Regions from separate parts of the Pectobacterium punjabense genome, predicted to be linked through region 3. Evidence: predicted binding sites of a transcription regulator. Region 3 holds the regulator's gene; each other region holds the start of a gene.
The links. The regulator LexA, encoded in region 3, represses DNA repair genes until DNA is damaged. The targets are predictions, from matches to a motif close to TNCTGTATGTACATACAGNA.
Positions count from the first base shown of each region.

Region 1: a site for LexA is predicted at 3,147-3,166, ahead of E2566_RS09135 (DNA translocase FtsK 4TM domain-containing protein). Genes of this name have one in related genera too.
Region 2: a site for LexA is predicted at 2,012-2,031, ahead of rmuC (DNA recombination protein RmuC). Genes of this name have one in related genera too.

Region 1 covers NZ_CP038498.1:2,020,834-2,031,194, reverse strand. The annotation lists gene E2566_RS09135 (DNA translocase FtsK 4TM domain-containing protein) at 1-3,088, opposite strand, end outside; gene lrp (leucine-responsive transcriptional regulator Lrp) at 3,203-3,697, opposite strand; gene trxB (thioredoxin-disulfide reductase) at 4,281-5,243, shown strand; gene cydD (heme ABC transporter permease/ATP-binding protein CydD) at 5,480-7,246, shown strand; gene cydC (heme ABC transporter ATP-binding protein/permease CydC) at 7,264-8,985, shown strand; gene aat (leucyl/phenylalanyl-tRNA--protein transferase) at 9,020-9,724, shown strand; gene infA (translation initiation factor IF-1) at 9,838-10,056, shown strand.
Region 2 covers NZ_CP038498.1:221,080-231,440, reverse strand. The annotation lists gene ubiE (bifunctional demethylmenaquinone methyltransferase/2-methoxy-6-polyprenyl-1,4-benzoquinol methylase UbiE) at 1-270, opposite strand, end outside; gene rmuC (DNA recombination protein RmuC) at 411-1,967, opposite strand; gene argH (argininosuccinate lyase) at 2,182-3,555, opposite strand; gene argB (acetylglutamate kinase) at 3,617-4,390, opposite strand; gene argC (N-acetyl-gamma-glutamyl-phosphate reductase) at 4,428-5,432, opposite strand; gene argE (acetylornithine deacetylase) at 5,635-6,786, shown strand; gene E2566_RS01010 (GntR family transcriptional regulator) at 6,841-7,554, shown strand; gene E2566_RS01005 (starvation-sensing protein RspA) at 7,561-8,760, opposite strand; gene E2566_RS01000 (PTS transporter subunit EIIC) at 9,082-10,361, shown strand, end outside.
Region 3 covers NZ_CP038498.1:678,441-688,801, forward strand. The annotation lists gene ltrA (group II intron reverse transcriptase/maturase) at 1-1,020, shown strand, start outside; gene ubiC (chorismate lyase) at 2,025-2,558, shown strand; gene ubiA (4-hydroxybenzoate octaprenyltransferase) at 2,571-3,434, shown strand; gene plsB (glycerol-3-phosphate 1-O-acyltransferase PlsB) at 3,562-6,030, opposite strand; gene E2566_RS03070 (diacylglycerol kinase) at 6,282-6,647, shown strand; gene lexA (transcriptional repressor LexA) at 6,758-7,366, shown strand; gene zur (zinc uptake transcriptional repressor Zur) at 7,395-7,904, opposite strand; gene E2566_RS03085 (pirin family protein) at 8,011-8,709, opposite strand; gene E2566_RS03090 (LysR family transcriptional regulator) at 8,822-9,718, shown strand; gene E2566_RS03095 (glutathione S-transferase family protein) at 9,777-10,361, opposite strand, start outside.

The DNA of each region.
Region 1 (10,361 bases), 1.3 Mb from region 3:
CGCGTACAAAAGCGCCATGCACGCGGACGGGAATCGAGGAGTTAGGGGCCATATACAGCATATCCCCCATACCCAAGAGCGATTCAGCGCCCCCTTGATCGAGGATAGTCCGTGAATCGATCTTGCTGGAAACAGTAAACGCGATACGCGTCGGAATGTTCGCTTTGATAAGCCCGGTGATCACATCAACTGAAGGACGTTGCGTCGCCAGTACCAGGTGAATACCCGCAGCTCGCGCTTTTTGCGCCAGTCGAGCAATCAGTTCTTCAACCTTCTTACCTACCGCCATCATCAGGTCGGCAAATTCATCGACCATGACGACAATATATGGCAGCTTTTCGAGCACTGGTGGTGTCATATCCATACTGTCGCCCGGCTTCCAGAACGGATCGGGAATCGGACGTCCCATCGCATTTGCCGTCATGACCCGCTCGTTGTATCCCGCCAAATTACGCACGCCAAGCGCCGACATCAGCTTGTAGCGGCGCTCCATTTCGCCAACACACCAGCGTAACGCATTTGCGGCATCTTTCATGTCGGTTACGACTTCCGTCAGCAAATGTGGAATGCCTTCGTACACCGAGAGCTCAAGCATTTTGGGGTCGATCATGATAAAGCGCACGTCTTCCGGCGTGGCTTTATACAACATACTGATGATCATGGCATTGACGCCGACCGACTTACCCGACCCTGTAGTACCGGCAACCAACAAGTGCGGCATTTTCGCCAGGTCGGCAACCACGGGTTCACCCGCGATATCTTTCCCCAAGACGATCGACAACGGCGAAGGATTATCCAGGAACGCGTCACAGTCCAGCACTTCTCGCAGATAAACGGTCTGGCGATGCGCATTCGGCAATTCCAGCCCGACATACGGCCTACCGGGAATCACTTCAACAATACGCACCGCGACAACCGATAATGAACGAGCCAAATCGCGTGATAGATTCGAAATGCGCGCGGCTTTAACACCCGGAGCCAAGTCTAGTTCAAAGCGCGTGATAACCGGCCCTGGAGAGTGGTCAACGACATCCGCTTTTACCCGGAAATCAGCCAGACGCGCTTCAATCAATCGAGCGGTTTGTTCCAACGCGAAATTATCAACAGGTGCTTCACTTGCCGGTGGAGGGGTCAACAAGTCCAACGTTGGCAGTGGCGTAGTTGGCTTCTGCAACGGTTGTTCGTTACGCATCAGGAACGGATGAATCAGGCCATCCATTGCCGGATGATGCGCTGGCGCCGCCGCATTTTCCTGTTTTACAGCCTCAACAGGCGCTGACGGCGGTTGCACAGGCTGGCCAAACATCAGCGGAGCGTGCTCATCGTCGTCGTCCTCATCTTCACCAGCATGCATCGGCGGAAGCGCGGGTTCTGGGCGATAAGACGGCGGTGAATACGGGGACTCGCTAAAAACATGCGGTTCAGATTCGCGCTCATTCTCTACGCTAAACGGCGAAAACGAAAAGGCGTTATGTGGTGCCACGGGTGTTGGACGAACCGACTCACTGCCCGCAGGCGATACTGTCGGTACAGGCGTTATCTCATCAGGCTGTGACGCGCGGGCGTCATAACGAGCCTGCTGCTGTGCAGCGAAATCGCTGGCTAGCTGCGCTTGTAGGAGTGCGTCTTCATCGTCTTCCTGTAACGGATACTCGTCGCCATAACGCTGACGCTGCTGCTCCAAATACGCTTGTTGTAACGCATTTTCTTGCTGGGCGATATCATCCGGTGTCTCTTCCTGATACACGTCGTTCGTCAATTCCGTCTCTGCGCTATTGCTCTGAGCCTGTAACCTTGCTTGTTCTTCGGCCAGCCGCTGCGACGGTAGTTTTATTCCATATGACGCCAGTTCGCGGCGAGTAGGAATCCGTACCGGATTAGGGCGCGGCAGCTCCGGCCCTACACCGCGTTTAATCTGCGGGTTCTCATCCGCATCAGCACTAAACGCTGGCATAAAGGTGTTATTCGCGTTGAAATCGGTATCGCGTGCAGATTGTGCTGGCTCAGCAAACGGTTGAATCACTGATGGCGTTACGATCGGCGGTACAACATGATTCTCGTAAGCATTCCCGTAAGGAATAGACGCACTGCCATGGGGGCCTGGCGTCGTTATAGGCGATTCAGGAACCTCAAACGAATACAGCGTCGGCGTCGAGTCGCTCTCAGAGGGGACAATTGGCGACACAGAGCCAGACAATGGTGCGTCAGACAATGCTGCCGCGGGCCTTTCTGCTGAGAGTATCGGTTGTGTAGCGGCTGGCACGTTTTCCGTTGAAGGTGATCCCTCTTCTATCGTGCGATCTGCCATCGTATCGTGTACGGCATTAGCAACAGAAGGTGCAGAAAACAGGACGTCATCGTCATCACGCAGTTGTGTTGTCGCCTCATCTGATGCGTCATCGTGATGCAGGTTAAGCACATCGTTCTCATCCTCTTCACGATCGTTTTCTTCACGATACTCTTCATCGCGACGCGAGCGGTTTGACATGAACGTCAGACAGCCCAACACTCCAGCGCCAATTTTTTCGGCAATGGTTAGCCATGACCAGCCAGTAAACAGCGTTAGCCCAGCACCCCACACGCACAACAGAACCAGCGTCGCGCCCATGCTGTTAAAACGCGGGATCATTGAGCTGCTCAACAGGCTTCCCAATACGCCACCGGAAGCAAAATAGTAGAGATCGTCAATGTTCAGCGCAGCCAGACCACAAGAAGTCAGGATTAGCGCCAACGTTCCAATCAGACGAAGCGAAAAAGTAAAATATTCAATAGATTGATGGTTATCACGCTGACGGAAAGCCGCCCAGCACAGGGATAGCATGATCGGCGGAATAGCATAGGCTAGAACGCCAAAAATAAAGAACAGCGTATCGGCCAACCAGGCACCCGCCACACCGCCAAGGTTATGGATAGGTTCATGCCACGCAGTTTGCGACCAACTGGGATCGGAAGGGCTGAAACTGAGCAATGCGGCACTGAGATAAACCGCAAAAAGTGCCACAACGATTAAAATCGCTTCAAGCAAACGACGTGTTCCACTGAGTTTTTTCAGGGTAACGTCTTTATCTTCTGTATATTCCTGGCTCAAGAGTCTCTCCAGGGGCCTGTAAGGTTTATGACAAAGCGCCGAGAAAACCCGGCGCTGGGACTGTATAAATTCACAGGAGTGTAGCTGAATTTATCGGGTTTTGCACCCACGCGTTTATCGAGTCTTAATGACCAGACGGTTACTTTGCTTCACTTCTTCCATCACCACGTATGTACGGGTGTCGTTTACACCCGGCAGACGCAGCAGCGTTTCGCCCAGGAGTTTACGGTAAGCGGACATGTCCGGAACACGCGTTTTCAACAGGTAGTCAAAATCGCCGGAAACCAGATGGCATTCCTGAATCTCTTCCAACTTCTGCACCGCAGAATTAAACTGTTCAAACACATCAGGCGCACCACGGTTTAGCGTTATTTCAACAAAAACCAGCAGTGACGCATCCAGATAATGCGGGTTTAGCAGCGCTGTGTAGCCATTAATGAAACCCTGTCTTTCCAGACGACGCACACGCTCCAGACACGGTGTCGGCGACAGCCCAACACGTTTGGAAAGCTCGACATTGGAAATACGCCCATCTTTTTGCAATTCGTTCAGGATGTTACGATCAATACGATCGAGATCTTTTCCTGGTCGCTTTTTAGTGTCTACCATTATTATTGTCTCTCTTCACTTTTCCCTGCACCCGCTTTACCCCGATAGACCTCATGTATCAGAGTTACCCTTAAAGAAGACACGCTGCTTATTTTGTCTATCAACAGTCATTAACTTCCCGTTCTCGCCCCACGTATTACTAACCAACGAAGAAGACCATCACGTCATATCCGTGGCCTAAAGGCCTGCCTGCGCAAAAACGAATAAAAAGCCGAGCTTTTAACTGTTCACATACAAAAAATTTCCTCTTACCCAGATGTTTTCGCAAATGCACAGCCGATTGTCAAAGTAAAACAACGAAAATCAGAAGAAACTGCCAGATTCGATAAGCCAGAGCCATCTGCCGAGGTGGGTTCAATCATTTTACTTATGAATGTGGCTGATTTTTCAGCAATTTATTATCTCCATCGCCATTAACGATTAAACAAATAGCTAGCAACTTTTCTGCATACTTTTTTTACTCTTGTAATTTCCTTACAATCGTTCTCATTGTTCGTGGTAGATATGTTCGTCGTTAAAGAAACGAGTTGGTCGTAAAGGCTGGTTATATGAACATCATTCGCCGTCATGAAATGAGGAAAGCATGGGTACCGTTAAACATCACAAGTTATTGATTCTGGGCTCAGGCCCAGCTGGCTACACTGCCGCAGTGTATGCTGCACGCGCGAATTTACAGCCAGTATTAATCACGGGTATGGAAAAAGGCGGTCAGTTGACGACCACGACTGAAGTTGAAAATTGGCCAGGCGACGCCGACGATTTAACCGGCCCGCTGTTGATGGAGCGTATGCACGCACATGCGACCAAGTTCAATACCGACGTGATTTTTGATCATATTGAACGTGTTGATTTGCAGAACCGTCCATTCCGTCTATTTGGCGATAGCGACGAATACACCTGTGATGCACTGATCATCGCTACGGGCGCATCGGCTCGCTACCTTGGCCTGCCGTCTGAAGAAGCGTTTAAAGGCAAAGGCGTTTCCGCCTGTGCAACCTGTGATGGGTTCTTCTATCGGAATCAGAAAGTTGCCGTCGTTGGCGGCGGGAATACCGCCGTAGAAGAAGCACTGTATTTGTCTAATATCGCTGAGGAAGTGCATTTGATTCACCGTCGCGAGACGTTCCGTTCAGAAAAGATTCTGATCGACCGTCTGATGGACAAAGTTAAAAACGGCAACATCATCCTGCATACTAACCGTACGCTGGACGAAGTGCTGGGTGATGATATGGGCGTAACCGGCGTGCGTATCCGCGATACACAGAGCGACGCGGCAGAAGAGCTTGAGCTGGCTGGCGTGTTTATCGCTATCGGCCACAGCCCGAATACCGCCGTGTTTGGCGACCAACTGGCACTGGAAAACGGTTATATCAAAGTGCAATCCGGTATTCATGGCAACGCGACACAAACCAGCATTCCTGGCGTCTTTGCCGCAGGTGACGTGATGGATCATATTTACCGTCAAGCCATTACCTCTGCCGGTACAGGCTGTATGGCTGCGCTGGATGCTGAACGTTACCTGGATGGGCTCACCATCAGCAAGTAGTACGATGCGAGAACGGAGCGGCAGCAGCCGTTCCGTTTTCTTCCTTCCGATTTGCCTGCCGCAACACAAAAATTGATCGTCTCACCGATTTCCCCTCTCCTTTTCGTTTTCAGCGCGCCCCTGTCGCGGTAACATGACGACATTCTGCATGATAGAAGATAATTTTGTTACCTAACAGTTACATAAGCGTTATTTTCTGTTAAGTCCACTTCTGCAACATAACGAACTGGTGCCCGATGAAAAAAACCAGACAGCAAGAACTGACCGCTTGGCTGAAACAGCAAAGTAAGCTGGCACAACGTTGGTTACGGCTTTCACTGCTGCTCGGATTCCTGAGCGGCGCGCTAATCGTCGCACAAGCCTGGCTCTTAGCCACTCTGCTCCACGCTTTGATCATCGAGCATGCCCCCCGAGAATCCCTGTTCTCTCCTTTCCTTCTGCTGATCGCCACCTTTATTCTGCGTGCGCTTAATAGCCTGTTACGCGAGCGTGTCGGTTTTCTTTGCGGGCAAGCGGTTCGACAGCATATTCGTAAGCTGGTACTGGATCGATTACAGCAGCTCGGCCCGGCCTGGGTTCAGGGTAAACCCGCGGGTAGTTGGGCAACGATGATTCTTGAGCAGGTGGATGATATGCAGGACTATTACGCCCGCTATCTACCGCAAATGTATCTTGCCGCGCTGATCCCGCTGCTTATTTTGATCACCCTCTTTCCGATCAACTGGGCCGCAGGACTGATTCTGTTTCTCACCGCACCGCTCATCCCTTTGTTTATGGCATTGGTCGGTATGGGCGCAGCGGATGCCAACCGGCGTAACTTTCTGGCGTTGGCTCGCCTAAGCGGACACTTCCTCGATCGCCTACGCGGAATGGAAACGCTACGCCTGTTTCATCGCGGTCAGGCTGAAACCGAACAAATCCGCCATGCCTCCGAAGATTTCCGTAGCCGTACCATGGAAGTGCTGCGCATGGCATTTCTCTCCTCGGGCGTGCTGGAATTTTTCGCCTCCATTTCTATCGCAGTTGTCGCCGTCTATTTCGGTTTCTCTTATCTCGGAGAACTCGATTTTGGTCATTATGGAATGGGCGTGACGCTCTTCGCCGGTTTTCTCGTCCTTATTTTGGCACCGGAATTCTTTCAACCTTTACGCGATCTCGGCACCTTTTACCATGCCAAAGCTCAAGCTATTGGCGCAGCGGAATCCCTGGTAACCTTTTTAGCCGAGGAAGGCGAATCAGTAGGCTTTGGCACATATGAATTCAGCAGCGATACCGCCATTGCTGTCCGCGCGGAAGATCTGGTTGTCCTCTCCCCCAATGGCACGCCGTTAACCCAACCGTTAACATTCGATATCCGCGCAGGCGAACGTATCGCGTTAGTCGGTATCAGCGGAGCAGGAAAAAGTTCACTGCTTAATGCGCTATTAGGATTCCTGCCCTATCGCGGTTCATTAACCGTCAATGGCAAAGCACTCAACTCACTCACGTCTGAATCGTGGCGTAAACAGTTGAGCTGGGTCGGGCAAAATCCCCACTTGCCGGAACCAACGCTGCGCAGCAATATTCTGCTGGGTAATCCGCAGGCCAGTCCTTTGGAATTGCAATATGCGATTGAACACGCGTATGTACAGGAATTTTTGCCGCAACTCCCACAGGGTCTGGAAACAACGCTCGGTGATGGCGCAGCCCGCTTGTCCGTCGGGCAGGCGCAACGCGTCGCCGTTGCCCGTGCCCTTATCCACCCTTGCAACTTATTACTGCTGGATGAGCCATCAGCCAGCCTTGATGCCCACAGCGAGGAGTTGGTTATGAGCGCGCTGAACACAGCAGCACGTTCTCAGACCACGCTACTGGTCACGCATCAGCTCAACGATATCACCGACTATGACGCAATTTGGGTGATGGAAGAAGGTCGACTGGTTCAGCAGGGGGATTATCAAACACTTCGCGCCGAAGCAGGTCCCTTCGCGGCACTGCTGGCACAACGACAGGGGGCGCTGTAATGGCTCAGATAAAAACGATGCGAGTATTAAAACCCTTTCTGGCACTTTATCGTCAGCATATTTGGCGCTTAAGTTTGGGCGTGGTGCTGGCAATCGCCACTTTGCTGGCCAGCATCGGTTTGCTCGCCCTATCCGGCTGGTTTCTCGCGGGAGCCGCACTGGCAGGTATTGTCGGGTTACTCACGTTTAACTATATGCTCCCTGCGGCAGGCGTGCGGGGTGCCGCTATCGCGCGTACCGCCGGACGTTATGGCGAAAGAGTCGTCAGCCATGATGCAACCTTCCGTGTTCTGCTGCGTCTGCGCGTTTTCACCTTTTCTCGCATTCTGCCGCTCTCTCCCGGCGGGCTGGCACAGTTTCGTCAGGCTGAGCTGCTAAACCGACTCGTGGCGGACGTTGATACACTTGACCACCTCTACCTTCGTGTTATTTCGCCTATTGTCAGCGCCTTTGTCGTCATTCTCATCGTCTGTTACGGTCTGAGTTTCATTGATGCCGCATTAGCTCTAACGCTTGGGGCTATCATGCTGGTGCTCTTACTCTGTCTGCCTATTCTGTTTTACCGCGCAGGTAACGGCATCGGGCAGGATTTGACCGCACTGCGTGCACAATACCGTCTTCAGTTAACCACCTGGCTGCAAGGTCAGGCGGAGTTAACCGTTTTTGGCGCACTCGATCGTGTCCGTCAACAGCTGGCACTGGTGGAAATTAACTGGCTGCGTCGCCAGCGTCAGCAGGCCAATCTTACTGGATTATCTCAGGCGGTGATGATTTTATGCAGTGGGCTGACCGTTACGCTGATTCTGTGGCTCGCCGCCGATGGTGTTGGCGGCAACCCACAGCCCGGTGCACTCATCGCCCTGTTCGTGTTCGCGTCACTTGCCGCCTTCGAAGCGCTGGCTCCCGTCACAGTAGCCTTCCAGCATATGGGACAAGTTATTGCTTCCGCCGCTAGGGTCGATCAAATTATTCACCAGCCCATCGACGTCACGTTCCCTGACCGTGGACCAGAGACATCGCGCACGGCCTCAATCGAACTCTCACATGTCGGCTTCACTTATCCCGGCCAGCCACAGCCCGTGCTGCGGAATATCACGCTCTCGATTCAGGCAGGCGAACACCTGGCATTGCTTGGGCGCACCGGATGCGGAAAATCTACGCTATTACAATTGCTGACTCGGGCATGGAATTGTGAATACGGGGACATTACGCTCAATGGGCACCCGCTTGCTAATTGGCAGGAAGGCGATCTTCGCGCCATGATGAGTGTCGTACCACAGCGCGTACATATTTTCAGCGCAACGCTGCGTGAGAACCTGTTACTGGCAGCACCGACTGCACGGGACGAAAAACTGGCAGAGGTGTTACAACAAGTTGGGTTAGAAAAACTGCTAGAAAACGAGGGGCTGAATGCCTGGCTGGGAGAAGGCGGTCGTCAGCTTTCCGGGGGTGAGCAGCGGCGCATTGCTTTAGCTCGTGCATTACTACACGACGCACCATTAGTTCTGCTGGATGAACCTACCGAGGGGCTAGACGCAGAAACAGAAAAACGTATTCTACAGTTGCTCCGTGAGCACTGTGCCAATAAGACGCTGATCGTTATTACCCACCGCTTATACGGTTTAGAATCGATGGATCGCATCTGTATTCTGGACGATGGTAACGTGATCGAACAGGGCAGCCATCAGGCTTTGATGGCACAACAAGGTCGTTATTGGCAATTCCGCCAACACGTTTAAGGCAAGCGTCGTTGCAACACAACGTTTGAAAAACATGCGCCTATATCAGCTATCGTCTCACTCGCTTCAGTTTCCTGACCCGAACCATGCGCTGGATAACCCCAATGGCCTGCTGGCCATTGGCGGCGATCTCTCTGTTCCCCGGCTAAAAGCGGCCTACCGACAGGGAATTTTTCCCTGGTTCTCCCCCGGAGAACCGATCTTATGGTGGTCTCCGAACCCGCGTGCAGTCCTGTTTCCCGGCAAATTTCACCTCAGCCGTAGTATGAAAAAATTTCTGAAGCGCCACGCTTTTATCGCCACGCTAAATCAGGTATTTGATGATGTCATTCACGCTTGTGCGCACGAACATCATGATGGCACCTGGATTACGCCGGATATCATTTCAGCTTATCGCCAGCTTCATCAGGTTGGGAAAGCACATTCCGTCGAAGTGTGGCACAATGGCGCACTGGTTGGTGGGCTATATGGTATTGAACAAGGTCGATTATTTTGCGGCGAGTCAATGTTTAGCCGTATGGATAACGCCTCAAAATACGCGCTGCTGGTGTTTCAGCAGCATTTTATTCGCCATGGCGGTCAGTTGATTGACTGTCAGGTGTTAAATTCTCACACCGCCTCACTGGGCGTAAGTGAAATTCCCCGAGATCGCTTTCTGCAACTGCTTTCCCAGTGGCAGGATATCGCTGTCGATGAGGGCTGCTGGTTACCACAACAGCTTGCAGAACCGGCAGAGTGACAAAGGAAACCGGGTAAATAACGCTCCAAACGTGAACGCTTCTTTACATAATGTCGGTTTTTCGGCATTATCTTGCGGTTAAAAAATAAAGGTAGTTAGACCTAGAGGATTCGATGGCCAAAGAAGACAATATTGAAATGCAAGGCACCGTGCTTGATACGCTGCCCAACACCATGTTCCGCGTTGAATTGGAAAACGGGCACGTGGTTACCGCTCATATCTCCGGTAAAATGCGTAAAAACTATATCCGCATCCTGACGGGTGACAAAGTCACTGTAGAGTTAACCCCGTACGACCTGAGTAAAGGCCGCATTGTCTTCCGCAGCCGTTAACCGGTTCGCTCATCGCTGATAACAGCGATAAATGAGGATGTGACTCCTTCTCCAGCCCTTTCCTTCATGGCAAGGGCTTTTGTTTTTTGGGATATTTTCCGTCCCTACCTTCACGCTAGCGTCATCTTGCCCATCGCCTTTCAATCCTGATTAAACGATCGCGCCAAATAAAACCCTCTCTTTTTCAAAGATAATTGGCATATATACTCCAAATAATTCGAGTTTCAGGACAAAACGTTAACGTTTTGAACAACGCGAAGCGTTGGCCCTTCGGGGCGAGTATTTGAACGTAGCCAACGCATATG
Region 2 (10,361 bases), 460 kb from region 3:
CTCACCACCCTCACCAACCATGCGGGAGAATTTAGCGGTTAAATCTCCTGTCCCTCCGGCAAGATCCAGAACGCGCTGGTTACGTCTTACCCCACTACATTCAATAGTGAAACGCTTCCAGATACGGTGGATACCAAAAGACATCAGGTCATTCATCAGGTCATACTTTGCGGCTACAGAATGAAAAACCTCAGCCACCATGACTTCTTTTTCATCCCTGGCGACAGTCCGAAAACCAAAGTCGGCCGTATTCTCCTGCTCACTTGCCATCTTATCCGCCTACTATTTCAGTCAAATTTCGGGTCTACCCATTAATGGTAAGAGTGTACCAGACCCGGATAAAAACCCCACTGCACTAATTTCGCATAGCGTAGGTGCCAAGCCCGCGAAATCCATACCTATTTATACCGTCATAATTCAAGCTGCCTGTGCGGCGGCCGCCCTTCTTCACCTTCCATTTTGACGGTCGGTGAATCCGCGTCGGATGCGGTAGAGCCGAGTAATCCATCGCGTTCAGCATGCTCATGGGCCGTTGCTTTTTCAGCCAATGAGGTGCTGATCGTGCGTTTAATTTCAACGCCCAGCGCGCGAAACCCCTCAGCCTGGCCAATAAGGTTACCACGCCCAGACGAAAGTTTATTCATCGCCTGACGATAAGTGCCCTGCGCTTTATCCAGACTCTGCCCTAGCGCTTCCATATCATCCACAAACAACCGCAGTTTATCGTATAGCCGTGAGGCTTTTTCGGCGATCTGCTGTGCGTTGCGGCTCTGTTGTTCATAGCGCCATAAATTGTTGATGGTGCGTAATGCCACCAGCAGCGTGGTCGGGCTGACCAGCATAATATTGTTCTTCAGCGCTTCGTTGATCAATTCAGGCTGGCGATCGATAGCAACCAGAAAAGCGGGTTCGACAGGAATAAACATCAGCACGTAGTCTAGCGAACGCAGCCCTGGAAGCTGTTGGTAATCTTTGCTGCTCAACTGCCGAATATGGCTGCGAACGGAAAGCAAATGTTCATTCAGCGCCGAACTACGTTCTACATCATCATCACTATTGAAATAGCGTTCGTAGGCCACCAGCGACATCTTGGCATCGATCACGACATCTTTGCCCTGCGGTAAACGCACGATGACATCGGGTTGCAGGCGGCTATTTGTCCCCGTTTGCACACTGACCTGAGTTTGATACTCATACCCTTCGCGCAGGCCAGAGGCTTCCAACACACGGCTTAGCACAACTTCGCCCCAGTTCCCCTGCGTCTTATTGTCCCCTTTCAGCGCTTTCGTCAGGTTGATGGCTTCGTGTGCCATCTGCGCGTTCAGCTGTTGCAGATTGCGGATCTCGTGCGCCAACGTGTGACGCTCGCGCGCTTCCGCGCCAAAACTATCCTGCACCTGACGGCGAAATCCATCAAGTTGCTCACGCAGCGGCATCAACAGCTTATCCAGACTCTGTTTATTTTGCTCATCCACCTTGCGTCCGCTGTGTTCGAAAATTCGGTTCGCCAGATTCTCAAACTGCGTCGTCAGCCGCTGTTCACTGTTTGCCAGCAATCGCTGCTTTTCTTCCGCCGCCATCCGGGTTTCTTCCAGACGAATGGTGACTTCGCGCAGTTCGGCTTCCTGCGCGCTATTGATTTCACGCAGCGTTCGCAGTTCCTGATTGAGCTGCCCGCACTCGGTACGGAGTTCACCAAACTGTTGCAGTTTTTCATGACTGGCAGAAAGCTGCGCGTGAACCGTACGCAATTCCAATTCGTTTTGCCGCAGCCGCTGTTCATCCTGCTGCTTTACCTGCTGTTGTTCGCTGAGCGACTGTTGGGTTTGCTGTAATGTCTGTGCTAGCAGCCGTTGCTCGGTATCATGCTGTGACAGCTTCTGCTGATGAATCAGGCTGGCAATCAACCACCCGATCAGCAGGCCCACCACACCACCGCCTAAACCATAAAATATGCTGATATCCACTTTGCCTCCGCAGGCCTTTCACGCTGTCGGTCAAGGTAAAATGATACTGTATGGATGTCCAGAAACAATTCCGGCGGGGAAGACACTGAGCAGAAAAATGCGAGCCGCATTCCATATGAAAATGGATAGATGATAATTTGCAGAAGAATCAGAGTGATAACGGTGGAATTCCCCCAACGCGGAACACCACGCTGGGAGAACAGAGGTGGGCGAATTAAGCTAAGCGCTGCTTCGCATCACTAATCGCTTTAGCAACCTGCTGTGGTGATACGCCACCTTGTGCAGCACGCTTATCCAGACAGGATTGCAGTGCCAAAATCGGGTACACGTCATCGCCAATCACGGCGCTGAATTTTTGCAGATCAGCCAGCGGCAGTGCTTCCAACGCTTTGCCCTGACGAATGGCTTCCACCACCGCTTCACCCACGATATGGTGTGCTTCACGGAACGGAACGCCTTTCGCAACCAGATAATCCGCCAGCTCTGTCGAGTTCGCGTAGCCTTGCTCAGCGGCTTCTTTACAGCGTGGACGTTTAACCTGAATACCTTCCAGCACCAGACCCGCCATCATCAGGCAGTCGTGCCAGGTATCCAGCGCGTCAAACAGCCCTTCTTTATCTTCCTGCATGTCTTTGTTATACGCCAGCGGCAGGCCTTTCAGCGTCATCATCATGCCGGTCAACGCGCCCTGTACGCGACCGCATTTACCGCGAATCAGCTCCAGCGCATCCGGGTTTTTCTTCTGTGGCATCAGGGAAGAACCTGATGTCACACGGTCAGACAGCTCAACGAACGCCGCTTCACCGCTGTTGAAGAAGATCAGATCTTCGGCAAAACGTGACAGGTGGATCATCCCGATCGAAGCATCAGACAGCAGTTCCAGTACATGATCGCGATCGGAAACCGTATCCAGACTATTGCGCGTTGCCGAGGCAAATCCCAGCCAGCCAGCCAGTTGCTCACGGTCAATCGGATAAGCCGTTCCCGCCAGCGCGCCACAGCCCAGCGGGCTGACATCCAGACGCTTAAGCGTATCTTCCAGACGGCTTTCATCACGTGCCAGCATTTCATGATAGGCCAGACACCAGTGTGCAAACGTCACCGGCTGTGCACGCTGCAAGTGGGTATAACCCGGCATTACAGCATCCTGATTGGCTTCTGCCGTCGTGACCAGCGCCTGACGCAGTTGGCGTACTGACAGCAGCAGCTCTGCAATCTGTGCCTTGCACCACAGCTTCAGGTCGGTTGCGACCTGATCGTTACGGCTGCGACCGGTATGCAGTTTTTTGCCCAAATCACCGACTTTCTCAATCAGGCGCAGTTCAACCCAACTGTGAATGTCTTCTGCATCGCTTTGCAGGATCATCTCAGGATCGGCTTGTACCTCAACCAGCAGTGCATTCAGCGCCTGTTCCAGTTGTTGCTGTTCCTGCTCGCTGAGCACATTGACCGTCACCAGCGCTTTCGACCAGCCGATCGAGCCAACGATGTCCTGTTCCGCCAGACGGTAATCAAACCGCAGTGAGTCATTAAATTGTTTAAAACGCTGATCTGCTGCCTGACTAAACCGACCGCCCCACAAAGCCATAACGATTACTCCCAGAATTTAATTCATGTTGGTATGGCATCATGCCATACCCAGAAACGACTTACGCCAGAATACGTGTACCAATCGCCACGCCGTTAAACAGCGCAGGCAGTTGCTCAGCATGACGCCAACTAGCGATATCAACCGGACGCCCTAGCGCACGCGCGGCATCCAGCGCGGCATTAACTTTAACAATCATGCCATCGGTGATGATGCCTTGAGCAATCAGTTGCTCGGCTTTCTCTGCCGTCATTTCGGCAATACGCTGGCCTTTACCGTCCAGAATACCGCTCACGTCAGACAGCAGGATTAAATCCGCACCCAGCGTTTGCGCCAGCGCCGTCGCCGCCTGATCGGCGTTGACGTTCATCAGGTCGCCCTGTGCCGTAATCCCGATGGAGCTGACGACGGGCAGATAGCCCGCAGACAACAGCGTGTTCAGCAGCGCAGGCGATCCCGCTTCCGCTTTACCCACAAAGCCCAAAGACTCATCGAGCTGCGTGACCGTCGTGCTGCCGCCATCGCCCAGGCACAAGCCGACCGCGTTGATATCATGCTTCTTTGCCCATGACAGCAGGGTTTTGTTAGCGGAGCCCGCCAACGCACCAGTGATGATGTCGATCTGATCGGCAGGCGTGACGCGCAGACCGTTTTTCTTCACGACAGGTAGCGACAGTTTCTTCATCAGGTCATCTACCAGACAACCGCCACCGTGCACAATCACCAGCGGACGCTGATGCTCCTGACGGTAAGCCACCAGCGCGGTAAACAGACGCTCCAGCGCTTCTTCGCTATCCAGTAAAACGCCACCTAACTTGATAATTAACGGATTCATTATGCTTCGCGCCTCGAAATGTCGGGACCAATAGTGATTAAATTAACGATTGAGTTTCAGGGAAACCAAAACGAATGTTCATGCATTGCACAGCCTGTGCCGCCGCGCCTTTCAGCAGGTTATCTTCGGTTGCCACCACGATCAGGTGCTCACCGTCAACCGAGAAGCCGATATCGCAGAACGGCAGGCCGACAACGGATTTCAGCGCCGGGACGCCCTTATCATACAGGCGAACCAGCGGCTTATCGTGGTAAGCGTTGTGATAAGCTTCGGCGACATCCTGCTGGGTTACGCCCGGTTGCAGGCGACAAGTGATGGTTTCCAGAATGCCACGAGCGAAGTTGCCCAAATGCGGCGTGAAGATCACTGGCGTGCCGAGGTGTGTTGAAATTTCAGGCTCATGACGGTGGTTGAAAATACCGTATGGTTGCAGACTGACTTCACAGAAACTGTTGGTCATCGACGCTTTACGTCCTGCTCCACTCACGCCGCTGACGGCATTAATCACTGGCCACTGAGCCGGATTCAATAATTGCGCATCCAGCAACGGTTTCAGCGCCAGTTGCGCAGCCGTTGGATAACAACCCGGTACGGCAATCAACTGTGCCTGTTTTACGCTTTCCGCGCGCCATTCGGCCAGCCCGTAAACCGCTTTTGCCAGCCAGTCAGGATGCTGATGTTCGAAGCCATAATAGCGGCGATAAAATTCGGCATCCTGTACGCGGAACGCGCCGGACAAATCAAAAACAGTGCAGCCTGCCGCCAGAAAAACCGGGGCCAGATCGTGGCTGACTTTATGGTCGGTCGCCAGAAAAACGACATCCACGCCTTTCGCCGCTTCTTCAACATCGGTCAGCGGTTTTACCGGTACATCAATGATGCCTTTGAGCTGCGGATGTAAATCTGAAATCAATTTTCCTGCATCGACACTTTGCGCAGAAACCATCAAAGCGGTTATGTTCATCTGTGGGTGACGGTTCAGGTAGAGCGCAAGCTCAGCGCCGGTATAACCACTTGCACCAACAATCAGCGTATTCAGCATGGGGTCCGTATACCTTCTTATTCATCTATGGAACAGGTAACAGGGTTCACCAGCGTCGGTACGCTGTTCACCCGCGAAACTCAGTGAAAGTGACGAATCGTCATCGCCGCACCTTTGGGTTTCCTTTCGCCGAGCATTATTGTATTTTTATTCAAAATAAATGCATGAATATTGATACTATCCTAACCAGAGGCTGTCAACAGTGAAGATGAATTTACCCCCTTTTATTGAGCTATATCGGGCATTGATCGCCACACCGTCCATCAGCGCCACCGACAGCGCGCTCGATCAAAGTAATCATACCTTAATCAACCTGCTGGCAGGCTGGTTCGGCGATCTCGGCTTCCATGTGGAAGTCCAACCGGTGCCAGGCACCCTCAATAAATTTAATATGCTGGCGCGGATTGGTGAAGGAAAAGGTGGCTTATTGTTGGCAGGGCACACCGACACCGTCCCGTTCGACGATGGCCGCTGGACGCGCGACCCCTTCACGCTGACTGAACACGACAACAAGCTGTACGGCTTGGGTACAGCGGATATGAAAGGGTTCTTTGCCTTTATCCTGGATGCCTTGCGTGATATCGATCCCACCAAGCTCACGAAGCCGCTCTATGTGCTGGCAACTGCCGATGAAGAGACAACCATGGCAGGCGCCAAGTATTTCTCCGAATCCACGCAGATTCGCCCAGACTGCGCCATCATCGGCGAACCGACCTCGCTGCAACCGGTGCGGGCGCACAAAGGCCACATGTCCAACGCGATCCGTATTCAGGGACAGTCCGGCCACTCCAGCGATCCTTCGCGCGGCGTGAACGCGATTGAGCTGATGCACGAAGCGATTTCCCACTTGCTGGTACTGCGTAACACGCTACAGGAACGCTATCACAACCCGATTTTCCACATTCCTTATCCCACAATGAACCTTGGTCACATTCACGGCGGCGATGCCGCTAACCGTATCTGCGGCTGCTGTGAACTGCATATGGATATTCGTCCGCTGCCGGGTATTACGCTTAACGATCTCGATGGACTGCTGTCTGAAGCGCTTGAGCCTGTTAGCCAACGCTGGCCGGGTCGGTTGACCGTCAGCGAACTGCATCCGCCGATTCCCGGCTATGAGTGCCCGCCGGATCACCGTCTGATATCGGTCGTGGAGAATCTGCTGGGGACGAAAACGGAAATCGTGAACTACTGTACCGAGGCACCGTTTATTCAGACGTTGTGTCCGACGCTGGTTCTGGGACCTGGATCGATCGAGCAGGCGCACCAGCCAGATGAATACATTGATACTGCGTTTATCAAACCGACGCGGGAACTGATTTCGCAGGTTATTCATCACTTCTGCCACCACTGATCCAACGCAAGCGGCCTTATCAGCCACGCTGGCAAGGCCATTTTGAGACCGCCCATGAAAAAGAAAGATTTCATCGCGCAGGATTTACTGAGCAAAATCTATCAGCACACCGATCCGCTCCCAGAAAAACTGCCGCCAGAGCGCCAGCTGGCGGAAGAATACGGCGTGTCGCGCTTCACTATTCGTCAGGCGCTGGAAAAACTTGCCAGTATCGGCGCGATCAATATGGTGCAAGGTTCTGGTAACTTTATTAATCAGGGTGTTCGCAGTAACCCGCTGGTTTATAACTCGATTACCGAAAAGAAATTTACTCAGATTTCATCTCGCCTGCTTAGCCTACATAAACGGCTACCGAATCGAGAGGAGCAGCAGGTATTTGCGATCGGTGAAAATGCGTTCATCTGGGAATTCAGTCGGTTACGTTATGTCGATAGCCGCAAAGTACAGATCGAGATCTCTAAAATGCCTGCCGCAGACTTCCCGGAAATGAGTCAGAAGATTATTGAAGGTTCTATTCAGCAGTATGTGCTCAGCAAGGGCTATGCGATTTCACACTATCTGACACATTATCAGGCAGTTAACGTCACGAAAGCACAGGCTGAGCTACTGGGTTGCAAGAAAGGTACGGCGGCGATGCACATTCTGAATCGCGGCATTTTACAGGGCGGCCGCGTGTACGAATCAAGCGATATCATCGACATCAACTACACCTGTACCTACGTCATCCCCTTAAATCTCGATAATTTGGCCTTTCGCCAGTCGCCGTAATGCGGCTTAAGGCGTATGCATCGTGCCATCCGGCAGGCGACTCTGCGTCCATTCATGTGGACGATAGACGACAGGGAACTGCCGCGCCGCGTCCAGATCGATCCCAACGCCAATACCGGGGCGCTCAATCGGGTACAGATAGCCATTCTCCGGTTCCACCGCCTGCGGGAAGACCTTGCAGGTATTTTCCGGGTAAGCGACAAACTCCTGAATCGCGGCGTTATGCAGGTGGATATTGAGGTGAATATTGACCGCCGCGCCGATAGGCGTCATATCCGGTGGGCAATGCCACGCCAGCCGAACGCCAAAGTTCTGACAGAACGCGCCCAGTTTCAGCGCTGGCGTAATCCCGCCAATCTGTGAGACATGACAGCGAATGAAATCAACCTGACGGTTAATCACCAAATTCTGCCACTCGGCGGGATTGTTAAACAGCTCTCCCGTCGCCAGCGGCACCGCACTCTGACTGCGGATCTGCGCCAGCCACTCATTTTGTGCAGGCGGCAAAATATCTTCGATAAAATAGGGACGATAAGTTTCTACCGCTTTAGCGAACTGTACTGCCTGATTCGGGAATAAACGTTCATGGACATCATGCAGGATATGGAAACGATCGCCGTATTCCTCCCGCAAAGCACGGAACATGGCAAGCGTGTTAGCCATATACTGATCCTGATCGTAATAGGCTCCCTCTGTTGGCTGTCGCGTGCTGTGCAGCGAGTCAGGATTACCACCATAAAACCCTAACTGGCAGCGGATATGACGATAGCCTTGCGCATAGAGCCGTTCTACTTCCTGATAGAGTCCATCCAGCGTATCGCTGGCAGCATGGCTGTAAGCGGCAATCGCATCGCGAGATTTCCCACCAAACAGATGATAGAGCGGCATATCCGCCAGCTTACCCTTGATGTCCCACAGCGCCATATCAACGCCTGCAACGGCATTGTTGATAACCGGCCCATTACGCCAATAAGCGTTGACCATCATCATGTGCCACAGATCTTCGATATGGTTAGCATCTCTTCCCACTAAAAGCGGTTTGAGGTACTCGTCCACCATCGCCTTTACGGCTAGCGGACGTTGCTGGAAAGTCGCACACCCATAACCCGTAACGCCTTTATCCGTATGAACCACCACCGTCACTAAATTATGACGGTCGGGGCGGGTAACGAGACATTCAATGTCAGTGATGATTGTCGGCAACAAAAAAATATCCTCCGATGTGCTTACCGAAATAGCCATACCCGGTAAAAACACAGTCTAAAATCAGTTTCTTTTTTTGTTTTCTACTTATTTTTTCTTTTATTGTAAACCTATTCTTTAAAAGAATTATTTTGGTTTGAAAAAACCAATAAATTAAACAAAAAACCAGACCAATTATCAGTTATTGGCAACAAAAACCCCTAAATCACCTAATCATGTGATGAAGTTCATATTTTATTGGTTTGTTTTTTTATTTTTAGTTTCTTATTATCAGCGGGAATGATTTGACCAAAAATAACATAGTGCTATGCAGGGGTTTATTCCATGGGAAAAAATGAGGTTATTCAGTCAATCATTAAACTGGTTGGCGGAAACGATAATATAAATAAAGCCTGGCACTGTATGACGCGGCTTCGGTTTGATTTAATTGATGAAAGTAAAGTACAAACCGACGCAATCAAAAACCTGCCTGGGATATTAGGTGCACAACACCAGAGTGAACAATTTCAGATTATTATCGGGCCGCAGGTTAATGAGTATTATGAACTGTTGAACGCGCAGCTTTCTCCTACCGCTACGGCACAGCCAGACGCGCAGAAGCAGAAAAAAGGGCTGATCTCGCTGTTCATGGATACGGTTTCTGGCGTATTTGGCCCTATCGTGCCCGCTATCGCAGGTGCAGGGATGATCAAAGGGCTGCTGGCAGGACTGATCGCCTTGAAAGTGGTCTCTGCCAAAACCGACACCGTTATCGTTCTCGACCTGATCGCCAGCGGTGTGTTCTATTTCTTACCTTTCTTCCTCGCCATCTCCGCAGCCAGGATATTTAAAACAAGCGAATATCTGGCAGCGGCTGTCGCCGCCTGCCTGATGTACCCGTCGTTGATAGAAGCGGCGAAGGCACTAGCCAGCAATAGCCCTAATGCGGTCAGCGCCTTTTACTTCATCGGTGTGCTACCCATTCCGGTGTTCAACTATGCTGCTAGCGTCATCCCAGTGATTTTCTCCGTGCTGGCTCTGAGCTATATCCATCGTTGGGTCGACCGCATCATGCCTTCGGTGCTGAAAACCGTGTTTACCCCAACGCTGACGCTGTTTATCGCCGCACTGGTGTCGCTCACGGTTATCGGGCCATTCGGGATCTACCTCGGTAAACTGCTGGCGCTGTTTATTCAGAGCCTGTTCGATGTGTCGTCTATCTTTGCTGGTTTCGTGGTCGGTGCGATTCGGCCTGTCGCTATCCTGACTGGCATGCATCACGCGATGACGCCGATTGCGCTGCAAAATTTCAGCAATCAGGGCTTTGATATGCTGATGCCAATGATGTGTATGGCGAATATGGCGATTGCTGGGGCAACATTTGCCATTTACTTCCATGCCAAAACCCGTCAGGACAAATCTGTCGTGCTATCTGCTGGGGTTTCCGCGCTGCTCGGAATTACCGAACCTGCACTCTTCGGCGTACTGACCAAGTACAAAAAAGCGTTTATCTCCGCCACTATTGCCAGCTCCATTGCCTCGGCCTTCATCGCGTACTTCGGTGTCCGGCTATATGGCTACATTCTGTCGAGTATTTTCAGCCTGCCAGCGTATATCGGTCCGTA
Region 3 (10,361 bases):
GGGAAATGGCTTAAAGCGGGATTCATTGAATCCGGTCGGTTATATCCAACCGAAGCTGGCACACCACAGGGAGGCATTATCTCTCCGGTGTTGGCGAATATGGCATTGGATGGACTGGAAGCGGTGTTAGAAGCTCACTTCGGGCGGAAGAACACCAAAGCCAGTTACAAGACCAAGGTCAATTATGTGCGTTACGCAGACGACTTCATTATTACGGGTATCTCGAAAGAGCTGCTGGAAAGTAAAGTCAAACCTCTTGTCGAGGCCTTTATGGCTGACCGAGGGCTGCAATTATCACCAGAAAAAACGGTGATCACGCATATTTCGGATGGGTTTGATTTTCTGGGGCAAAACGTGCGCAAGTATCGAGGCAAAATGCTGATAAAGCCTGCTGCTAAAGGTCTTCGCAATCACCTTCAGAAAATCCGGCAGATAGTGAAACGCAATGCGGCGTCAAAACAGGGTGACCTGATAAGGCAACTTAATCCGGTACTACGGGGTTGGGCAAATTATCATCGTCATATTGTTGCCAAAGAAACGTTTAGCTATATCGACTATCGCGTCTGGAAGTTGCTCTGGCGCTGGTCATGCCGTCGGCACGGTAATCGCAACAAGTACTGGGTGAAACCGAAGTATTTTCACTCAGTCGGTGGCGATAACTGGGTGTTCCAGAGTATCGATGCGGACAACGGCCTGCAAAGGTTGCTGTCCTGCAAAGATATCCCGATTAAACGTCACATTAAAATCAAGTCCCAGGCTAATCCATACGATCCGGTTGATGAGCTGTACTTCGAACAGCGGCAGGTTAAGCGCTGGAAAGAAGGCAAAATGCAGCGAGGAAAACTGCGAATGATATGGGAGCGACAGGGCTATCGGTGCCCGATCTGTCACCAGCTATTCAGAGATAATGATGATTGGGATGTCCATCACATTATCAGACGGGTAGATGGCGGTGGTGACGAAATCGATAATTTAATGATGTTGCATCCAAATTGCCATAGATTGATCCATAACCATTGAATGGTTATAGATGGATTAGTAAAATCATGAGGATCTCTAACTTCACGGGAATTCAAGGAGGCTTGTTTTGGCCAAATTTTTGAATGTCCCCGAGTTGTTCTCCGTGTAACGGCACAGAGTCCTGACCGGAAGGGGATCGACTCGAGAGACTAGGGAGCAAAAGGGTGGCACTGTGTGCATTGTGGGAAGAAGCCGTGCTCTTCCTACTTGAACCTTTACCGGACGGCCGTTACCTGAGGTTAACGATCCTGAAAGAGTTGGAGAAGGTCAGGTATGGATCGATACTTCCTCTATTACATGAATTTTGAGAATAATTATTTTGATACTGCAATCCCAGAGAGGCGTGGAGCCCCCTGAATTAATTAAAGCAATTTAGAATTGTTCTAGTTAAGCAACCTTGATTTCCAAGGGGTATTGATATAACTCGTTAATTTTTGATTATATGAAATATTGAGAAATAAACAAAAACTTCACTTTGTCTCAACTGATTTTGCTAGTTATTACGTTGTCGGCCCAAACAGTAGTGCGGGTTTATAAGGGCTTGAGCCGTATGCGGGGAAACTTGCATGTACGGTTCTTAGGGGGCGGCGGCACAGTAATGTGCTGCTGCTACCCGACATGTGACACTCCTGCCACCGGAAGCCATTTTCCGGTGACTGGCGGTCAGGTTACAGAAGCTCGTCTTTCTGTCCTTTAAAGAGCACTATCCGGTCGCGATACCGGGTGGTGCTTTTTTTATGCGCCTCTTTTCTATCAATCAATTCAATGCATTATTGAGATAAGCATACTTGTGCTTGTTGATTTCCCACCAAACTGCTGTGTGAATGACTAAAGAGGTATCGCGATGGCTGGCGCGTAACCAGCCACATTGCCAAAATGTTGCCACATCGGGGATGAATTGGTTTATAGCGTGTTATCGGGGGAAGCATTCTGCGCTACAATAGGGGCGCTTACTTTATTTACGAATGCTTTATCGATAAGCAACCCTGTCTGGAGTAGGGACAATGTCTGACGATGCGTCAACGCTTTTGCGCACCATATCCTGGTTTACTGAACCCCCTTCGGTATTGCCTGAACACATTGGTGACTGGTTGATGGAAACCAGTTCCATGACGCAGCGGCTTGAAAAATACTGTGCCCAACTGAGGGTCACGCTTTGTCGTGAGGGTTTCATTACGCCACAGGTATTGGGCGAAGAGCGCGATCAACTCCCTCTTGATGAACGTTACTGGCTGCGTGAAGTCGTGCTGTATGGTGACGATCGCCCTTGGCTTTTCGGCAGAACGATTGTCCCACAACAGACGCTCGATGGTTCAGGCTCAGCGTTGACCAAAATAGGCAATCAGCCGTTAGGCCGTTATCTGTTTGAGCAAAAATCGCTGACGCGTGATTATATTCATACCGGATGTTGCGAAGGTTTATGGGCGCGGCGTTCCCGCCTGTGTCTTTCGGGGTATCCGTTACTGTTGACTGAGCTTTTCTTACCGGAATCACCCGTTTATTACACACCTGGTGATGAAGGTTGGCAGGTAATTTGAGGAGATAAATCCTTGGAAAGAAGTGTTACAGCAGGGAAATGGCTGGCTTATTGTCGCTTGATGCGAATTGATAAACCGATAGGTTCTCTGTTACTGCTGTGGCCAACGCTATGGGCGCTGTGGCTGGCGGGAGGGGGAACACCTGCACCGTGGACGCTCTTTGTTTTTGTCGCTGGCGTTTTCCTTATGCGTGCGGCGGGTTGCGTTATCAATGATTATGCCGACAGGCATTTTGACGGCCATGTAAAACGTACGGCTTCTCGCCCATTGCCCAGCGGCGAGGTGAGCGAGCAATCAGCCAAAATTCTGTTCGTGGTTCTGGTCTTGTTGGCGTTTGGTCTGGTGTTGACGCTGAATAAGATGACGATTCTATTGTCTGTCGCCGGGCTGGCACTGGCATGGGTTTATCCGTTTATGAAACGAATTAGCCATCTGCCTCAGTTCGTGCTGGGGGCGGCGTTTGGCTGGTCGATTCCGATGGCCTACGTCGCGGTCAGTGAAAGCTTGCCCGTGACCTGCTGGATGATGTTTTTGGCGTATATTTGCTGGACGGTGGCTTACGATACGCAATATGCGATGGTGGATCGTGATGACGATCTGAAGATCGGTGTGAAGTCTACTGCGATCTTATTTGGTCGTTTTGATAATCTCATTATCGGGCTATTGCAGTTGAGTATGCTGGCCTTGCTGCTGATTTTAGGAAAGATCACCGGGCTGGGAACCCCCTACTATATCTCGCTGTTGGTCGCTGGCGGGATGTTTATCTATCAGCAAATACTGACTGCCGGGCGCGAGCGCGATGCCTGTTTTAAGGCATTCCACAATAATAAATATGCGGGTATGGCGATATTTATTGGCGTACTGTTTGGGCTGTAAGGTAGACAGTAGAGACAAAAAAGCAGCGATTTCTCGCTGCTTTTTTTATTGACGGATCGTCACGCTAAATGCGTCCACGGCTTGATGGCGGCGTGTTATCCACCATTTTACCGTGGTTCCTGCCTGACTATTCCTGCTTTACCTCTTCCACCGTCTGACCGGCTGTTTCCATTTCGGCAGACGAACTGGCACTTTCGATAGTCAACCTAACTTCCGGGGTGATCAAATCGCCAAGGATGTTGTAGATTGCCACGATATCACCTTGCGCTGCTTCCGCACTGTCGGTGATATATCCGGCTGTGCGTAACGTCGCGACCAGCGTTGAGAACACCGCTTTATCGAAAAACTCCGGCGCATTAATACCGTGCAGAACAGACAGACGCTGTGCCATATTTCGGCTTTCTTTCTCCAGCGTGCCACGGTTGATTTCTGGGTTCGCGCACAGCAAAGACAGCGTAATCGCATAACGTTGCAGCGTCTCACGCACGCCAGCTGATAACAGTTGCAGCGTACGGATGCGTGGTGGATTAATGGCGAGTTCGCCGTCACGGCTACACAGCAACTGTTGTCGAACCAGTTCATTAGCTAGCGTTTCCAGCACGCCCGGTAATTGCTCTTTGGAATAATGCAGGAACAACTCGGCTTGCAGCAGCGGATAGATTAGCGTGATTTGTTGCACGACGTCGGCGAGAGTAATCCGACGATGATGAATGACGATACTGGCGATCAGCGACGGCAAGACCAACAGGTGCTGGATATTATTGCGATAATACGTCATCAGAACCGCTTGCTCGCGCGGCAGAATGATGATGTCACCAATACTGTCCTTCTCTACTTCAAACTTGTTCATGCCCAGCGCGTGTTCCAACAGTTCATCCGCTGTCTTCTTAGGCGCTGTAATATCTTTGTGGTAAGGCACTTGGCGCAGTAGTTGCAGGTAGCAGTCTAGCTGTTCATGCATTTGCTCACGGGTCAGAGAACGCTGGCGCGATGCTAACAGGGCGGTAGAGCACAGGTTCATTGCGTTCGCTGCCGCAGAGTTATTGATGCGCACCATGATATCCATGGAGATATCCTGCACTGTCGGCGTTAGCCAGCTTGGGCGCTGTGCCTCAATCGGGTCAATCGCGTCACGCCATTGCGGCACATGCTGGTTCAGATAGGTGGTCAGCGGCAGAGGTTCGCCGAAGTTCACATAGCCCTGACCCAGATTACGCAGCTTGCGCAAACCGCGCACCATCTGCATAAAGCCTTCTTTTTCCTTCACCGCGCCGCGCAGCTCTTTCGCATAGGTGCCGACTTCCATCACGTGCTCGTAGCCGACATAAATCGGCACCAGTGTGATAGGGCGCGTACCGCCTCTTAGCATAGCCTGAATGGTCATCGCCAGCGTACCGGTTTTGGGCTCTAACAGACGTCCCGTGCGCGAACGCCCGCCTTCCATGAAGTATTCAACGGAATAACCACGGGCAAATAGCTCGCCCAAGTACTCGCGGAAAATTGTGGAATAGAGCTTGTTACCTTTGAAGGTCCGGCGAATAAAGAACGCACCAAGACGGCGGAAGATGGGACCCGCCGGCCAGAAATTAAGATTGATACCTGCGGCGATGTGCGGCGGAACTAAGCCTTGATGATACAGAACGTAGGACAGCAGCAGGTAATCCATATGGCTGCGGTGGCAGGGCACATAGACAATACCATGACCATCCTGCGCCAGTTGTCGCACGCGTTCGGCGTTATGGACGTTAATCCCCTGATAAAGACGGTTCCACGTCCAGCTCAATACGCGATCTGACAGACGCACCGCTTCGTAAGAGAAGTCGGCAGCGATTTCCTCCATCAGCGCGATTGCATTTTGCTGCGCTTTCTCGTGGGAAATCTTCTTACTGCGCGCCTCATCGTCTACGGCTTTCTTGATCGCTTTGGAGTCCAGCAGCTTGTTAAATAGCTCCTGACGTACGGGTAAGCGTGGGCCAACTGCCGCCAAACGCTGACGGGAGAAATGCATACGCGCGACACGCGCCAGTTTGTGGGCTATGGTTTTGTCAGTACCATGCTCGGTCGCCATATAGCGCAGCGACACCGGGCTGGAGAAGCGGACAAAGCTGTCACGGCCTAGCCACAGTACGGCGAAGAATTTCTCGATGCCGTTGAGCAATCGCAGGTGTGGTGTGGCCTGTGAATGGCCTTCCCGACCTGGAGAACGCCCAAACATCACGGAAACCGGCACCATCTGCACATCTAAATCTGGATTGGCACGGTGCAAGTCCAGATAGTCGTGGAACAGTTTGACGGATTTCTGCTTGGGAACGTAGTAGCGGAAAACGCGCGGCCCGTCATTAATAAAGACATGGCTGGGGAGTTCGACGCCATTGAATTCGAACGGCTGCGAGGGATCGGGTAACCCCAATGCCAGACATTTCGCACGTAGCGTCAATAGGTCCGCCTGAGAGTTATAAGGCAGAACATAGAGTATAGGACGTGAGGGATCTAACCCCAACTCGACCACCGGATCTGCGGGAATAACTTTGCTTTTCACCAACAGTTTCAGTGGGAGATTCAATAGTTTATAGTAAATTTTACGCCAACCTGACATAACAACATGGAGCCTCTTGTTAGCAACGCGCCGCAAGGATACCAGAAACTGCGCCAGAGATCTGTGGTGATGAGACAACGTAAGCGCGTTAAAATGCGAACTATTTTGCATATACTCGTCATACTTCAAGTTGCATGTGCGTTGGCAGCGTTCAGTCACCCGAATCACTTACTTGAGTAAGCTCATCGGGACTCCCTCTCTTGCCGCCTGCCTGAAACTCGAATTATTTAGAGTCTAAAAATGGAGGATAAATGAATAAAGCAACGGGGATGACCCGGATTATTAAGGCTACCGGTTATTCCTTTAAGGGACTGAAGCAGGCCTGGCAGCACGAGGCGGCGTTTCGTCAGGAAACGATACTGACGGTTGTCGGTATTATTATTGCGTGTTTACTACCGGTGACGCTGGTTGAAAAACTGCTGCTTATCGGATCTGTTGTGTTGATCATGCTGTTTGAACTGGCTAACAGCGCCATTGAAGCTGTCGTCGATCGCATTGGTTTAGAGCACCACGAATTGTCCGGTCGGGCGAAAGATATTGGGTCAGCGGCTGTCTTTGTTGCCATCTTGTTAGCTGCTGTCGTATGGGGCAGTATCCTCTGGCAACATTTTGCCTGACGCTCCGCATAAATGAATAAAAGTCAGGGGCTTTGCCTATATCTCGATTCCCAATTGTGCCTTACCTGTATATACTCACAGCAAGACTGTATAAACAACCAGGGGGCGGAATGAAAGTATTAACAGCAAGGCAGCAGCAGGTTTATGACCTGATCCGCGATCATATTGCGCAAACCGGAATGCCGCCAACGAGGGCGGAAATTGCCCAACAGCTGGGATTCCGCTCTCCAAATGCGGCTGAAGAACATCTGAAAGCTCTGGCGCGTAAAGGCGTGATTGAAATTGTTTCGGGCGCGTCTCGTGGTATTCGTCTGCTCATGGAAGAAGAGACGGGAATTCCTCTGGTTGGTCGTGTCGCCGCAGGTGAACCTCTGTTGGCACAGGAACATATCGAATGCCGCTATCAGGTTGACCCCGCTATGTTTAAACCTAGCGCCGACTTTTTGTTGCGTGTCAGCGGTATGTCGATGAAAAATATTGGTATTATGGATGGCGATTTGCTGGCCGTACATAAAACAGAAGATGTGCGCAACGGTCAGATTGTGGTGGCGCGTATTGACGATGAAGTAACGGTGAAACGCCTGAAGAAGCAGGGTAATACAGTGCATCTTCTCGCTGAAAATGAAGAGTTCGCCCCTATCGTTGTCGACCTGCGTCAGCAAAGTTTTTCGATAGAAGGTTTAGCGGTTGGCGTTATTCGTAACAGTGACTGGAGCTAGCCGTTCGTAAAAAACGATAGCCCAAGGGCTATCGTTTTTTAATAGGAACAGTATGGTCGTGATCGCAATGATCCGGCTGTTTGCATGATGCCACTTCCTGACAGTCTCCACACAACCCATGTGCTTCCACAACGCTGTGACGCAGCGTAAACCCTGACTGCTGCGCCAGACTGCGTAGCGTTTCTTCTACACCTTCGGTTTGACGTTCAGTGACTTGCCCGCAGCGGTCGCAGATGAAAAGGGCAGACGTATGACTGTGATCTTCGATATGGTGACACAGCACATAGCTGTTGTTTGATTCAACGCGGTGGATAAAGCCCTGTTCCAGCAGAAAGTCCAGTGCGCGATATACAGTGGGCGGTTTAGCCTGAGGTTCTGTGAGTCGCAGAAGATCCAGCAGGTCATAAGCGCTGATAGCACCCGTTTGCTGTGCCATAAGGCGTAGAACCTCCAACCGCTGTGGCGTTAGACGCACAGCGCGCTGCTGACAAATCTGTTCAGCCTGGGCAAGAAGTTTGTCCTGTTTGGTTGAATCCATTGTCATATCACCCTGACACATTGAGGAACAAGACAGATATCTTACCACGGCTGAATAAAAACGCCGAGCGAGTGGCGCTTTCCTGCGAAGACGATGGGAAGAGGAACTACACGACCAGATCGATGAGCAGCGCTCGCAAAGGAGATTCTGCCTGTAGCGTCAACGTTGTTTCTTCCTTAATGAAAGCACCATCGCCGCAGTGTAATGTTTCACTGTGCCGATCGCTTTTCACCGTCATTGAACCGTGAATCAGTTGGAGATATGCCTGATTCCCTTGTAGCACTATCGTGCTTTGTTCATTCGGCTGGAGATCGACATGGTGAATCCAGACCTGTTGGCGCAGTTGTAGACTATCCTGCTCGCCTTCCGGTGACGCGAGCAGAGTATGACTTGATGAATTGAGCCCCATGCGTTGCAGCGGGCTGTTCTCTCTGGTTTGGCAGGCATTCAACCATAATTGTAGGCGCGTCAACGGGCTGCTGGGGTTGGTATTATGTTCGCTATAGCTGACGTTTGGTTGAGTGGCAAGCAACAAAACATCGCCAGCTTTAGCCTGAATATGACCGCCGTTGCTGTCACGGTATTCTGCTTCGCCCTGAAGAATAATGTTCAGGATATCAACCCGTGGGTAAGTTCGCGGCTGGAATGATGCCCCCGGTGCCAGTACTTCCTGATTGAGCACGCGAAGAGAAGCATAGCCCAGTAACTGTGGGTCAAAATAGTGACCGAAAGAGAAAGTGTAGCGTGCCTGCAACCAGCCATAATCGGCCTGGCCGCATTGCCCGGCTGCTCTTCGTGTGATCATAATTTTTATCCCCCAGATAATTATTTCTTAAACCGATAGTAATTGTGTGGACGTTGGATTGTTAGCTAGTTAATCTGGTCGGTATATTCAAAATTCCTGAATGAGTACGAAGATGGCGAGAGAACGAGCATTGACGCTGGAAGCCCTGAGGGTGATGGATGCGATCGATCGTCGTGGCAGCTTTGCCGCTGCGGCAGACGAATTGGGTAGGGTGCCTTCGGCACTGAGCTATACCATGCAGAAACTGGAAGAAGAGTTAGATGTGGTGCTGTTCGATCGTTCCGGGCATCGTACTAAATTCACGAATGTTGGACGAATGTTGTTGGAACGCGGGCGTATTCTGCTGGAAGCCGCAGATAAACTCACCACGGATGCGGAGGCGCTGGCTCGCGGTTGGGAAACGCACCTGACGATTGTGACGGAAGCCCTGATTCCAACTCAGCGGATTTTTCCCCTAATCGATAAACTGGCGCTCAAAGCGAATACGCAGGTATCGATTCTGACTGAAGTGCTGGCAGGGGCGTGGGAGCGTCTTGAACAAGGGCGTGCCGATATCGTGATTGCGCCGGACATGCATTTTCGTGCGTCGTCCGAAATGAATACCCGCAAACTGTATACGATGAATAACGTTTACGTCGCTAGCCCAGAGCACCCCATCCATCAGGAGCCTGAGCCGCTGTCAGATGCGACCCGTGTGAAATATCGCGGGATTGCAGTCGCGGATACCGCGCGTGAACGCCCGGTGCTGACGGTGCAACTATTGGATAAGCAGCAGCGTCTGACGGTGAGTTCGCTAGATGATAAACGGCGTGCACTGCTGGCTGGATTAGGTGTCGCAACCATGCCTTATCCAATGGTAGCGCAGGATATTGCCGAAGGGCGCTTACTGGTGATTGGGCCGGAACATCAGATGGAAAGCCAGATTATTATGGCGTGGCGGCGAGACAGCATGGGCGAAGCGAAATCCTGGTTCCTGCGGGAAATTCCCAAACTGCTGAACCAGCCTTAAATTTTACGCTTTTCTGCGGCAAGGTGTGGTATCACACCTTGCCGCTACATTTATTACTTCAGTATAAACTGACAAACGTCTTATCACGCTGGTGAGGCTGGTTCAGATCTTGCTCTGGGCCCAGAGAAATCACACCATGTGGATTAATCGTGCCGTGGCTACGATAGTAATGGTGGCGAATATGCGCCATATCGACGGTATCAGCGATGCCAGGCATCTGATAAATATCACGCAAAAAACCGAACAGATTGGGATAATCGCTCAGGCGATATTTATCGCATTTAAAATGCGTATGATAGACAGGATCGAAACGGATCAATGTCGTCCACAGCCGCAAATCGGCCTCGGTTAACTGCTCACCAGTCAGATAACGCTGTTTTGCCAGAATGGTTTCCAGATCGGATAGCGCGGCGAAAACGGTGGTGGCAGACTCATCGTAGGCTGATTGGCTCGTCGCAAAACCCGCTTTGTAAACACCGTTGTTGACCTTGTCGTAAATCCAGCCGTTCAATTCGTCAATCTGAGTTCGTAGCGCTTCCGGGTAGTAGTCTCCGGCTGTTGCGCCCAGACAATCAAAAGCGCTGTTCAGCATACGGATGATATCTGCAGATTCATTACTGACGATAGTGTGCTGCTCGGTGTC